3 regions of the Streptomyces sp. NPDC032126 genome follow, and region 1 is predicted to be linked to each of the others. Evidence: riboswitches for the same ligand, from Rfam matches in the RefSeq annotation. Region 1 holds a riboswitch; each other region holds the start of a gene.

Region 1 (4,292 bases):
CGGCGCCGCGACGATGCTGGTCACCGGCGTGGTCCTGGTCGGCCTCAACCAGGCGGACGACCATCACGTCAACACCATCAAGATCGGCGTGAAGCTGGCGCTGCTCATCGTGATCCTCGGTCTCGTCTATGTGAAGCGGGACGACGAGAAGGTCGACAAGAGCCTGTTCGGCCTGGTCGGGCTGCTGACCACGGCGAACATCTTCATCGCGGTGCTGTGGACCTGATCTGCGCCCGCGCCGAGCCGACCGCGCCGGCGGCGACGGCCAGCCAGACCGCCACCGCGATCCACAGCAGCACCTGACCCGGCCCCCTCAGCCACGGCAGGTCTGCGGCGGTGGCGACCGACAGCGTCGCCGTCGCCGTCATGCCCATCGGGAACACCGTCGACCAGCGGCGCACGTCGTAGCGCGGCCGCGGCCACCGGGCCTCGCAGAACAGCAGTACGGCGTACCAGGCGAGGGCGAGCACCAGCAGGGCGATGGTCATCACCCGCAGGACGCCGCTGTCGTCGTCGCTCCAGAGGTAGAGGTGGTCGTCGGCGGCGAGCAGCTTGGCCCCCGCGAGCGCCGAGACGGCCAGGGCCCCGCCCGCCACCCACTGGTCCCCGGCGCCGACGGAGAGCTGCCGCGGGTCGAAGTGGGCGAGCGCGACGCCGTAGAGGACGAGGCCGAGCCAGAACACGACGAGCGACGCGTGCGCGAGCCAGGCCACCGCCTCGGCGCGCGCCAGCGTCGCGCCCAGTACGGCGAGGCCCTGCGTGGCCACACAGCCCAGGAACACCGCGCCGGACATCCGGCCCCGCCAGTGCCGTACGACGTCCACGAGCAGCACCGCCCAGAGCAGCGCCGCGATCTCCAGCATCACATCGGCGAGCGTCTGCCGCCCCGCCAGGGAGAAACGCGTCCCGAGGACGGTCGTCGCCGCCACGGCCGTGAGCGCGCCCGGCGTTCCCGCCTCGGCCTTCCACTGTTCCCGGTGCCGCACCAGCCGTACGACGAAGTCCCCGGCCAGCGCGACCCACGCGACCGACGCCAGCACCAGGGCGACGCGGGACAGCACGTCGTGATCGGTCAGGAGCAGCCCGACGGACACGATCCCGGTCGCCATGACAGCGGCCCCCGCCGCCGGCGTCCGCTGCGCCCACCAGACGCGAAGAGGTGAGGTCCCGGCCATGCGCCGATGCTAAGGACCTCGCGCCCCCGACGACCGGGGCCACGCGCACACCGCCGTGGAAATACGCGCGGGTGCAGGCGGGGGCGTGAGGTGGGGAGGGCGCGCGGGAGCGCGGATACCGCCTAGGCCGGTCTCACCACGCTGTGGATCGTCGACGCGCCGTCGTAGTAGATCGACTCCTCGCGGACGTAGGCGCCGGGCTTCGGGGCGTGGATCATCATGCCGTTGCCGATGTAGAGGCCCACGTGGCTGACGTCGTCGTAGAAGAAGACCAGGTCGCCGGGGAGGGCCTGGGAGAGGGGAACCGTGGTGCCGGCGTTGACCTGGTCGTACGTCACGCGCGGGAGGTCGACGCCGGCGGCCTTCCAGGCGGCCTGGGTGAGGCCGGAGCAGTCGTAGGAGTCGGGGCCGGTGGCGCCCCAGACGTACGGCTTGCCGATCTGCGCGCGGGCGAACGCGATCGCCTTGTCGGCCTTCGTGGCGTACGACGAGTCCGATGGGGCGGTGGACGAGCCGGGGGAGGTGGTCGATGTGCCGGACGGCGGCGCGGTGGTCTGCTGCTGCGCGGCCGCCTCCGCCGCCTGCTGCCGCGCCAGCTCCGCGGCCTTGCGGGCGGCCTCCTCCTGCTTCTGCTTCTCGATCGCCGCGAGCCGCGCCTTCTCCTCCGCCGTCAGCCGCGCCAGCAGCTCGCGCGCGTCGCTGAGCTTCTGCTGGACGGTGGCCTTGGCGGTCTTGAGGTCGTTCTGGGTGTCGGTGAGCGTCCGGAGGCTCTCGGAGGCCTCCCGGCGCTTCTGCATCGTCGCCGACTGCTCGGTGACGAAGTCGTCGACCGCGCCCTTCTGGCGGTCGGTCATCCGGCTCATCAGCTGCGTCTGGTCGAAGTAGTCCTGCGGGGTGTCCGCGAGCAGGAAGGTCGCGGTGTCGGGCGCGGCGGCACCGGTGCGGTACTGGGCGGCCGCGAAGGAACCCAGCTCCTCCCGCGCCTCGTTGAGCTTCTGGGTGCGCCGGGCGACGTCGTCCAGCAGGGTGTCGACCTGCTTGCGCTGCTTGGTCGTCTTCTCCTTGGCGGCGTTGTACTTCTCCGTGGCCGTCTCCGCCTGCCGGTAGAGATCGTCGACCTTCTTCTCGACCTCCTCCAGGCTGGGCCTGCCGTCGGCGGAGGGCGCGGCGTTCGCCGTCTGGGAGAGCAGGGCCACGGAGGTGAGCGCGGCGGTGGCGAGAGCGGGGGTGCGTATGCCGGCCATGAGCGGGCCCGCCGAACGCGGCTTGCGGTGCTGCGACGCCAAGGGAGGCGACTCCTTCCAATGTTCCGCCTACCGAGTTAGCTGTCGGGTTCGGGCGGAGGTTTGGAAGGGTTTGCCCTACGGCCTGTCCCGGGACGGGAGGCGGGCCGATTCACCCCAAGGTCGGTGGGTCCCCGGCTCCGGCTGCCGCGAGGGGGCGCGCCGGACTCGGCGGAGGCCGTGCGGCCCGGCGACGTTCGCCGGTGGGTGTCGTACGGCCCGCCCGGCACGGTAGCCAACTGGTGTGGCCCCTGTGAAGGTTGATGGGTGATATGCCCGATACATTTTCGTGACCTTGGCATGTCCGGGCCCGGGCCGGCGCGCCCCGTGGCGCGGCCATCACACAGGGTGGCGGCGGCCGGGTTTGGGGGACGGCCACCGGTTGTCAGTGGGGCCCCCTAGACTCGGAGAGCGATGAGCAGCCTCTTTGACGACAGCTTCCTGGCGGACCTCCAGGCCCCTCGCGGCCGCGAGGAGGAACCCCCGCCGCCGCCCGAGGACGATCACGCTCCGGAGCCGCTTCCGGACGATCTGTTCGGCGGGAAGTTCGACGTGCCCCCGGACCGGGACGCCTACTACCGCGACGGCGCCCCGCGCCCGGCCCTGGACGCCGCCGCCCTGGTCGAGGGGCTCAACGACAACCAGCGCGCCGCCGTCGTCCACTCCGGCACCCCGCTGCTCATCGTCGCCGGCGCCGGCTCCGGCAAGACGCGCGTGCTCACCCACCGCATCGCCCATCTGCTCGCCGCGCGCGATGTGCACCCGGGCCAGATCCTCGCGATCACCTTCACCAACAAGGCCGCCGGCGAGATGAAGGAGCGCGTCGAGCACCTCGTCGGCCCGCGCGCGAACGCGATGTGGGTCATGACGTTCCACAGCGCGTGCGTGCGCATCCTGCGCCGCGAGAGCAAGAAGCTCGGCTTCACCTCGTCCTTCTCGATCTACGACGCCGCCGACTCCAAGCGCCTGATGGCCCTGGTCTGCCGCGACCTGGACCTCGACCCCAAGCGCTTCCCGCCCAAGTCCTTCAGCGCCAAGATCAGCAATCTGAAGAACGAGCTGATCGACGAGGAGGACTTCGCCGCCCAGGCGACGGACGGCTTCGAGAAGACCCTCGCCCAGGCGTACGCGCTCTACCAGTCACGGCTGCGCGAGGCCAACGCGCTCGACTTCGACGACCTGATCATGACGACGGTCAACCTGCTGCGCGCCTTCCCGGACGTCGCCGAGCACTACCGCCGCCGCTTCCGGCACGTCCTCGTCGACGAGTACCAGGACACCAACCACGCCCAGTACGCGCTCGTGCGCGAGCTGGTCGGGACGCGCGAGCACGACGTCGACGTCCCGCCGAGCGAGTACGACATCCCGCCCGCCGAGCTGTGCGTCGTCGGCGACGCCGACCAGTCGATCTACGCCTTCCGTGGCGCGACCATCCGCAACATCCTCCAGTTCGAGGAGGACTACCCGGACGCCACGACGATCCTGCTGGAGCAGAACTACCGCTCCACGCAGACCATCCTGTCCGCCGCCAACGCGGTCATCGAGCGCAACGAGTCCCGCCGCCCCAAGAACCTGTGGACCAACGCGGGCGCGGGCGCGCGCATCACCGGCTATGTCGCCGACACCGAGCACGACGAGGCGCAGTTCGTCGCCGACGAGATAGACCGCCTGGTGGACGCGCGCGAGGCGAAGGCCGGCGATGTCGCCGTCTTCTACCGCACCAACGCCCAGTCGCGTGTCTTCGAAGAGGTCTTCATCCGCGTCGGCCTGCCGTACAAGGTCGTCGGCGGCGTCCGGTTCTACGAGCGCAAGGAGGTCCGGGACGTCCTGGCCT
Region 2 (4,292 bases), on a different contig from region 1:
CACGGGGTCTCCCTCCCAGTCGGTCGCGGCCGGCGCGGCTCAGGTGGCCGACGCGACCCCCTCGACCATACGACATGGCTTCCTGAGGCAACGTTTGTCCCTGTGTCGGAGAACGGATGTCCGACATCGGGTTCAAACCGGATGAAGAGTTGTCCACAGGCGTTGCCGTGCGGGCCCCCCACGCTCGATGATGTTGGAGTTTGATCGCACCTGTTCGGATCAGTGGGGGTTCCATGCCCGAGACCGTCGCGAACGGCCGTACCTGGCTCCTGTCGGGGCCCACGAGCAGCTACGCGCTCCATGTCACCGGAGACGACGTGCTCGTGCACCTGCACTGGGGCCCGCGCATCACCGCGGCCGACGCCGAGGCCCTGGCCGCGCGCCCGCTGCCCGACGAGCGGCCCTTCGAATCCGCCCTCGACGGACACGAGGAGTACCCGGTGGAGGGCGGCCCCCGCTTCGTCCGCCCGGCCCTGTCCGTGCGGACCGGGGAACGCCGCGGCACCGAGTGGCGCTACGAGGGGCACGAGACCGAGGGTGACGAACTGCGCCTGCGCTTCCGGGACGCGGGACTCGCGGTCACCCTGCACTACCGGATGCGCGAGGACGTCGTGGAGCGGTGGGTGACGCTCGCCAACGACGGGGAACGGCCCCTGGAGCTGCTGCGGGCCGACTCCGCCACCTGGACACTGCCCGAGCGCGCCGACTGGCGGCTGTCCCAGCTGCACGGACGCTGGGCCGCGGAGTCCCGGCTCACCCGGGCACCCCTCACCTACGGCGAGAAGGTCATCGGCAGCCGGCGCGGTCACACCGGCCACCAGCACCTGCCCTGGGTCGCCCTGGACACCGACGCCACCGAGGAGCGCGGCGAGGTCTACGGCTGCGCGCTCGGCTGGTCCGGCTCCTGGCGGATCGCCGTCGCCCAACTCCCCGACGCGCGCGTACAGATCACCGGCGGCGCCGGGTACGACGACTCGGGTCTGCTGCGTCTCACGCCCGGGGAGTCCTTCACCACGCCCGTCTTCGCCGGACTGTGGAGCGACGCCGGCTTCGGCGGGGCGAGCCGCGCCTGGCACGCCTATCAGCGCGCCCATGTCATCCCGGACGCCGACCAGGACCGGCCGGTGCTGTTCAACTCCTGGGAGGCCACGACCTTCGACATCTCCGAGGAACAGCAGGCCACGCTCGCCCGCCGGGCCGCGGCGATCGGCGTGGAGCTGTTCGTCGTCGACGACGGCTGGTTCGGCGCCCGCACCAGCGACCGCGCCGGCCTCGGTGACTGGACTCCCAACCCCGACCGCTTCCCCTCCGGCCTCAAGCCGCTCGCGGACTATGTGCACGCGCTCGGCATGCGGTTCGGCATCTGGGTCGAGCCCGAGATGGTCAACCCGGACAGCGATCTGTACCGGGCGCACCCCGACTGGGTGCAGTACCAACCGGGACGAAAGCGGACGGAGTTCCGCAATCAGCTCGTGCTCAACCTCGCGCGCGAGGACGTCCAGGAGTACCTCTGGGAGCGGCTCGACACCCTGCTCTCCAGCGCTCCGATCGACTATGTGAAGTGGGACTTCAACCGCTGCTTCACCGACGCCGGCTGGCCGGGCGACCCCTACCCGCAGCGCCTGTGGATCGACCATGTCCGCGCGCTGTACGCCCTGCTGGACCGGCTCCGGCAGGCCCACCCCGGCGTCGCCTTCGAGTCGTGCTCGGGCGGCGGCGGACGGATCGACCTCGGGATCATGAGCCGCACGGACCAGGTGTGGACCTCCGACAACACCGACCCGCTCGACCGGCTCGCCATCCAGCACGGCTTCAGCCAGATCCACCCCGCCCGGGTCATGGCCGCCTGGGTCACCGACAGCCCGAACACCCAGCTCAACGGCAGGGTGAGCTCGCTGCGCTTCCGCTTCGTCAGCGCGATGGCCGGGGTGCTCGGAGTCGGTGGCGACCTCGCCGAGTGGAGCGAGGAGGAGCTCGCCGAGGCCGGGGAGTGGGTGGCCCTCTACAAGGAGATCCGGCCCCTGGTGCAGCACGGCGACCTCTACCGGCTGCGGCCTCCGCAGGGCGGGCTGAGCGCCGTGCAGTACGTGCGCGGGGGCGACGCCGTCGTCCTCGCCTGGCTGGAGGCCCAGCGCTACGGCGAGCCGGTGCCGGCGCTGCGACTGAAGGGCCTGGACCCGACGGCGTCGTACGAATGCCTCGAAACGGGCGAAGTGCATCGAGGTGCGCTTTTGCTGCATCACGGACTGCGGACCGGGCTGCGCGGTGATCTCGATGCGACGGTTCTCCGACTGCGCCGCATCTGAGACTTCTGTCCGTATTAGCCGAAATCGATGCCCTTATTCCAAGTCGCTCTGGAATAGGGGCATCTGGAGCGGTGTCACGTGAGCATCGTCATATCCGTGACCCAGCGTCGCGCGTCATGTTCACGTAATTCATGTTTCTTTCCAAGGTATTTGGCGCGAGCGCATTCCCTCTGATTGACGCAGGGTGACCGGGAATTCTCCCAGCTGATCAAGAGAAAAGCCCGGCCCGTGCAACCTCTGCTTGTTTCCGTGCGTCTTGGTCGCTTACGTTCGCCACCAATCCGGACGGAACGCCGAATCCTGCCGCTGTCCGGAATCCGCACACACTCACCCGTGCCCGGCAGGAGCGGGGGACCCACAGGTACAACCGCCTGTTCCGGTCTCCGGAACGGCTAGGGGTCAAGTCGTGCCATGGCACGGCCGGGCATCTCCAGCCCGCACCCGACAGCTCACCTCGCAGGCGCCGGAGAGGAATTCGCCATGCCCGCGAAGGGTAAGCACCGCCGTCCGAAGTCCCTGCGCTTCACCCGTACTCTCGCCGTCGCCGGAACCGGCGGCGCCGCGCTCGCCCTTCCGCTCATCGGGGCCACCGGCGCCCAGGCCGCGCCGGCCGCGCAGCCGGTCTCCTCCGTAGCGGCGAAGGCCGTCCAGGCCGCTCCGGCCGCGCAGAAGGCGGAGAAGAAGAGCACCGAGAAGAAGGCCGTCGCGCGGACCTACACCGTCCGCTCCGGCGACTACCTCTCGAAGATCGCCGACGAGCAGCATGTGAGCGGCGGCTGGCAGAAGCTGTACCGGGACAACCGCGAGGTCGTCGGCAACGACCCCTCGCTGATCCACCCCGGCCTCAAGCTGTCGCTCGGCAAGAAGGCCGCCGGCTCCACCGCGAAGACCTCCCACACCTCGGCGTCCACGGCGAAGTCCTCCGCGAAGAAGGCGCAGAAGTCGGCGCAGCAGTCGACGACCGCCCGGGCCGCGGCGGCCGAAACCGTCTCCAACGGGTTCACCGCCCCCGTCTCCGGCGCCACCGTCGGCACCGCCTACCGCACCCCGGGCAGCATGTGGGCCAGCGGCTACCACACCGGCGTCGACTTCGTCGTCCCGACCGGCACCTCCCTCAAGGCGGTCGGCGCGGGCACGGTCGTCTCCGCGGGCTGGGGCGGCGCGTACGGCAACCAGGTCGTCATCAAGCTCGCCGACGGCTACTACGCGCAGTACGCCCACCTCTCGCAGCTCTCCGTCTCGGCCGGCCAGACGGTCAGCGCGGGCCAGCAGGTCGGCCTGTCCGGCGCGACCGGCAACGTGACCGGCCCGCACCTGCACTTCGAGATCCGTACGACCCCCGACTACGGCTCCGACGTCGACCCGGTCGCCTACCTCCGCGCGCACGGCGTCAGCGTCGGCTGACCCACCCCCCGGGCCGCTCGGGCCCGACCCACGCCACCGAAGGCCGGACTCCATCCCCTGGGTCCGGCCTTCGGTGTATTCCCCCCTTGGCAACTCTTTGGCAGTGGCCTATCTCACCGTCCGTCAACCCTCGCCTACGGTCGCGTAGGTCACATTCGAAGGGGAATCATGAACCGCTGTGGCAGACGATTCGAAGAGTGACAACAGATCAGTGATCGGGTCGTACGTGGCGGTGGGGGACAGCTTCACCGAGGGCGTCGGCGACCCCGGCCCCGACGGGGCGTTCGTCGGCTGGGCCGACCGGCTCGCGGTGCTTCTCGCCGACCGGCGGCCCGAAGGCGACTTCCAATACATCAATCTCGCCGTGCGCGGGAAGCTGCTCGACCAGATCATGGCCGACCAGCTCCCGCGCGCGCTCGAACTCGCGCCGGACCTCGTGTCCTTCTGCGCGGGCGGCAACGACATCATCCGTCCCGGCACCGACCCCGACGAGGTCGCCGAGCGCTTCGAGCGCGCGATCGCGTCCCTGACCGAGGTGGCCGGCACGGTCCTGGTGACCACCGGCTTCGACACCCGTGGCGT
Region 3 (4,292 bases), on a different contig from region 1:
ACGGGCAGCCGGCGGCGCCGTATCCCGCGTACAACCCGTATCGCACGTGAACCGGTCTGGACCGAGCGGGCGGGAGGCTTACGCCGATGCCCGCGTCAGGCGGTCCAGTTCGTCGTTCGTCAGGTTCAGGTCCGCCACCCCCAGCAGGGCCGGGAGCTGGTCGGGGACGCGGGCCGAGGCGATCGGGGCCGCCACGCTCGACTGGGCCGCCAGCCAGGCCAGGGCGACGGTGGCCACCGGGACCTCGTGCGCCGCGGAGATCTCGTCCAGGACGGTCAGGACACGGACACCCCGGTCCGATGCGAGATACCTGCCCGCACCCTGGGCCCGGGGGCTGTCCACCGTCGTACCGGGGCGGTACTTGCCGGTGAGGAAGCCCGACGCCAGGGCGTAGTACGGCACCGCGGCCAGGCCCTCGCTGACGGCGAGGTCCTGCAGGGCGCCCTCGTAGGTGTCGCGGGAGACGAGGTTGTAATGGGGCTGGAGGGCCACATACCGGGCGAGGCCCTCCCGGTCGGAGAAGTCCAGGGAGGCCCGCAGCCGCTCGGGGGTGATGTTGGAGGCGGCTATGTGGCGCACCTTGCCCGCCCTCACCAGCTCGTCCAGCGCGCCGATGATCTCCTCGACCGGGATCTCGGGCTTGTCGAAGTGGGTGTAGTACAGGTCGATGCGGTCGGTGCCCAGGCGGCGCAGGGACGCCTCGGCGGCCGCCTTGATGTTGGCCGCGGACAGGCCCGGGAAGTCGGGGTGCTGGCTGACCTTGGTGGCGATGATGATGTCGTCGCGGTTGCCGCGGGCCCGCACCCAGTTGCCGATGATCGTCTCGGACTCGCCGCCGCTGTTGCCGTCGACCCACGCGGAGTAGGAGTCGGCGGTGTCGACGAAGTTGCCTCCGGCGGCCGCGTAGGCGTCGAGGACGGCGAAGGAGGCCGCCTCGTCGGCGGTCCATCCGAAGACGTTGCCGCCGAGGGCGAGCGGGAAGACCTCAAGGTCCGAGGAGCCGAGCTTGCGCAGAGAAGTCATGCTCAGCTGCAACGGCCGTACCGTGAGCCGCTATTCCGCTATTCCGCTCTTCCGACAGCGGGGCGTGGCTCAGGGGTTGAGGCCCTTGCCACGCAGCCAGGCCATCGGGTCGATGCCGTCGGACTGGCCGTCCGGGTGGACTTCCAGGTGCAGGTGCGGGCCGGTCACGTTGCCGGTCGCGCCCACGCGGCCGATGACGTCACCGGTGCCGACCTTCTGGCCGACGCTCACGCTGATCGACGACTGGTGGCAGAACCACAGCTGGGTGCCGTCGTCGAGGGTGAGGATCGTGCGGTAGCCGTAGGAGCCGGCCCAGCCCGCCTCGGTGATCGTGCCGCCGTGGATGGCCTTGATCAGGGTGCCGGTGGGGGCGGCGAAGTCGAGGCCGGTGTGGTAGCCGGAGGACCACATCGAGCCGGCCTGGCCGAAGGTCGAGGTGATCGTGTACGACGAGGTCGGCAGCGTGTACTGCTTGGCCAGCGCGGCGAGGCGCTCGGCCTCGGCCTTCTTGGCGGCCTCCGCGTCGGCCTGCTTCTTCGCGGCGGCGGCCGCGGCGTCGGCCTGCTGCTTGGCCTGGGCGGCGGCGTCGGCCTCCGCCTTGGCCGCGGCGGCGTCGGCGGCGGCGAGGGTCTTGGTGTCGACCTGGGTCTGCTGCGACTCGGCCTGCGCCATGATCCGGTTGCGCAGGGCCTCGCCGGCGTCGGCGGAGCCCTCGGCGCTGTCGTCCGCGGTGGCGGCGAAGCTGCTCAGGGTCGGCGCGCTGTCCTGGGGCTCCTCGTCGTCGGAGATGAGGGAGCCGACGGAGGGCAGGTCGGGAAGGGAGATGGAGACCGGCGGCTTGCCGGTGTTGGCGCTGGCCATGCCGCCCGCGCCGACGGCGGCGATGACGCCGACGCCGAGAACCGTGGAGCTGCGGGCGAGTCCGCCGCGCTGCTTGGCGACGCGGTGCCGGCCACGCACGGGGCGAAGGGAGTCCGCGGTGGGGTTCCACTCCTCCCAGGGGCCCTCGTCGGTGCGATAGCTGCCGTAGCCGAAGGTCTCGGTGACCCGCGGAGTCGGCGCGAGCGGGGCTTCTGGGGCAGGCCGGTTGGACGCCACGCGGGCGTACTCCTTTCCTTCCGTCGCCTACCGGGTTAGCTGACGGGTTCGGAGCGGGAAGGTCTCCTACGCGCGTAAACCGGCCGTTGTCGCACGGCGGTGTCCGCGTGATTCACCCCAAGGTGGTGGTTCCCCGGTTCCCTTGCGGGATTCGGCGCGTGCGCACGGAGCCATCTCTTGTGACGGCTGGGACGACCGCGCTGCGTTATCGAACGTTAATAGACCTGGGGGCCGGTTTCCAAGCTGTTCGACTTGATCAACTACATTTTTGGCCTGGACTTTCATGCCAGGACCGGTGAAAAACGGGCGAGTTGACCCGGCATCGAGGCCGCATCAGGAGTCTCACGGTTTTTGATGGTGACTCAGATGTTATGCGGAGGGGCGTCGCACGGTCACGATGCGTGAGGAGGAGCCGGTCACGGCACGCGCTGAGAAAACACCGAGGGCCGGAACCCTTTTCGGATTCCGGCCCTCGGCCTTCAGTAGCGGGGACAGGATTTGAACCTGCGACCTCTGGGTTATGAGCCCAGCGAGCTACCGAGCTGCTCCACCCCGCGTCGGTGAAACCAGCATACGTCATGCGGGGGACGGAAAGCGAAACGGCTCGGTGAGGCGCGGGTCACGCCGGGAGACAGCGGGCGCGCGGGGTGGACGACGGGGGTGAGCCGGTCACCCCAGGAGGTGCGCGTTCGGCCTCTTCGCGGTGGGCTCGTGCTCCGGGAGGACGACCACCTCGACGCCCCGCGCCGCCAGCAGCCCGCTTCCATCGGCCGCCGTGACGAACGTGTCCGGCTCGCGCCAGGCCGTCACCACCCGGCGTACGCCCGCCCGCAGGATCAGTTCGGCGCACGGTGCGGGGCGGGAGGCGCGGTGGGCGCAGGGCTCCAGGCTGCTGTAGACCGTCGCCGTGGGCAGCCGGGGGTCGGCGGGGTCGATCTTGGCCAGGGCCGCCTCCTCGGCGTGGACCACCGGGTCGCCGGACTCGCGGGAGTGGCCGCGGGCCAGTTCGGTGCCGTCCGCCGCGACGACCACCGCGCCCACGCTGAACGCGGTCGGGGAGGGCGGGCACAGGTCCGCCAGCTCGCAGGCCACGGCCAGCCAGTGGTGGTCGGCGGCGTGGGCCAGCGGGCCGGGACCGGGGGCGGTCGGCTCGTAGCGCATGAGGACCACGTCCTCGATCCGGCGGGTCTCCACCAGGCGCAGTCGGCCCGGCTGGTAGGCGCCGGGGCCGAAGAGGCGGGGGGCGTCCGGCGTGCCGACGAAGAGGGGGGCCAGGACCAGCTGGAGTTCGTCCGCCAGGCCCTCCTGGAGGAGCTGGGTGTGGACGGTGCCGCCGCCCTCGACCATGAGCCGGCGGACACCCCTGGCCTCGTACAGGTGCTCCAGCAGGGGGCGCCAGCCCACCTCCGGGCCCAGCGCGACCACGTCCGCCGCGACCGGCGTCCGGCTCAGCCGCTCCGCGCCCTTGTCCGTCGTACAGACGAGCTTGTCGCCGCCCGTGTGCCAGAAGTTGGCGGACGGGTCCAGGTCGCCCGAGGCGCTGACGGTGACCTTGAGCGGGTACTCCGGGCGGCCCTCGGCCACGCGGGCGGCGCGGCGGTCCGGGGAGTTGACCAGCAGGCGCGGGTTGTCGGCGCGGATCGTGCCGGCGCCGATCAGAATGGCGTCGACGGAGGCGCGGACCTCGTCGACGCGGTCGAAGTCGGCGGGGCTGGACAGCAGCAGCCGGTCGGGGCCGGTGTCGTCGAGGTAGCCGTCGAGGGAGACGGCGGCGGACAGCAGGACGTACGGGTACGGCATCGGCGCGGCTTCCCTCGGGCGGTGGACGGAACACGGTCTTGGTTCAAGTTTGAAACAAACCTACACTGGAGGCATGACGACCCGCTGGCTCACCCCCGAGGAGCAGCGCGCCTGGCGCGCGTATGTCGCCGGCTACCTCCTGCTCGACGACGCGATCGACCGGCAGCTCCAGCAGGAGGCCGGCATGCCCCATCTCTACTACTCCATCCTGGCGAATCTCTCCGAGACGCCCGAGCGGCGGCTGCGGATGACCGATCTCGCGGAGTCGCTGAAGATCACCCGCAGCCGGCTGACGTACGCGGTGACCCGGCTGGAGAAGGACGGGCTGCTGCGGCGCGAGGACTGCCGCTGGGACAAGCGCGGCAGTGTCG

Evidence for each region. A riboswitch is a leader RNA that binds a small molecule or an ion and turns the genes downstream of it on or off. The one in region 1 is predicted to bind cyclic di-AMP.
Region 2: it holds a riboswitch for cyclic di-AMP, as region 1 does, so the genes downstream of both, ACZ5NW_RS03860 (M23 family metallopeptidase) here and ACZ5NW_RS23895 (C40 family peptidase) in region 1, are expected to answer to the same signal.
Region 3: it holds a riboswitch for cyclic di-AMP, as region 1 does, so the genes downstream of both, ACZ5NW_RS13030 (M23 family metallopeptidase) here and ACZ5NW_RS23895 (C40 family peptidase) in region 1, are expected to answer to the same signal.

Annotation. Positions count from the first base shown of each region.
Region 1 covers NZ_JBVIMA010000006.1:326,084-330,375, forward strand. Annotated here, with positions in the region: gene ACZ5NW_RS23885 (hypothetical protein) at 1-226, shown strand, start outside; gene ACZ5NW_RS23890 (tellurite resistance/C4-dicarboxylate transporter family protein) at 204-1,175, opposite strand; gene ACZ5NW_RS23895 (C40 family peptidase) at 1,298-2,419, opposite strand; cyclic di-AMP (ydaO/yuaA leader) riboswitch at 2,470-2,642, opposite strand; gene pcrA (DNA helicase PcrA) at 2,873-4,292, shown strand, end outside.
Region 2 covers NZ_JBVIMA010000001.1:910,869-915,160, forward strand. Annotated here, with positions in the region: gene ACZ5NW_RS03850 (tyrosine-protein phosphatase) at 1-3, opposite strand, end outside; gene ACZ5NW_RS03855 (alpha-galactosidase) at 234-2,306, shown strand; cyclic di-AMP (ydaO/yuaA leader) riboswitch at 2,625-2,782, shown strand; gene ACZ5NW_RS03860 (M23 family metallopeptidase) at 2,787-3,710, shown strand; gene ACZ5NW_RS03865 (SGNH/GDSL hydrolase family protein) at 3,922-4,292, shown strand, end outside.
Region 3 covers NZ_JBVIMA010000003.1:20,782-25,073, forward strand. Annotated here, with positions in the region: gene ACZ5NW_RS13020 (PrsW family intramembrane metalloprotease) at 1-50, shown strand, start outside; gene ACZ5NW_RS13025 (aldo/keto reductase) at 79-1,023, opposite strand; gene ACZ5NW_RS13030 (M23 family metallopeptidase) at 1,093-2,121, opposite strand; cyclic di-AMP (ydaO/yuaA leader) riboswitch at 2,129-2,288, opposite strand; tRNA gene ACZ5NW_RS13035 (tRNA-Met) at 2,605-2,678, opposite strand; gene ACZ5NW_RS13040 (dihydrofolate reductase family protein) at 2,791-3,921, opposite strand; gene ACZ5NW_RS13045 (MarR family winged helix-turn-helix transcriptional regulator) at 3,995-4,292, shown strand, end outside.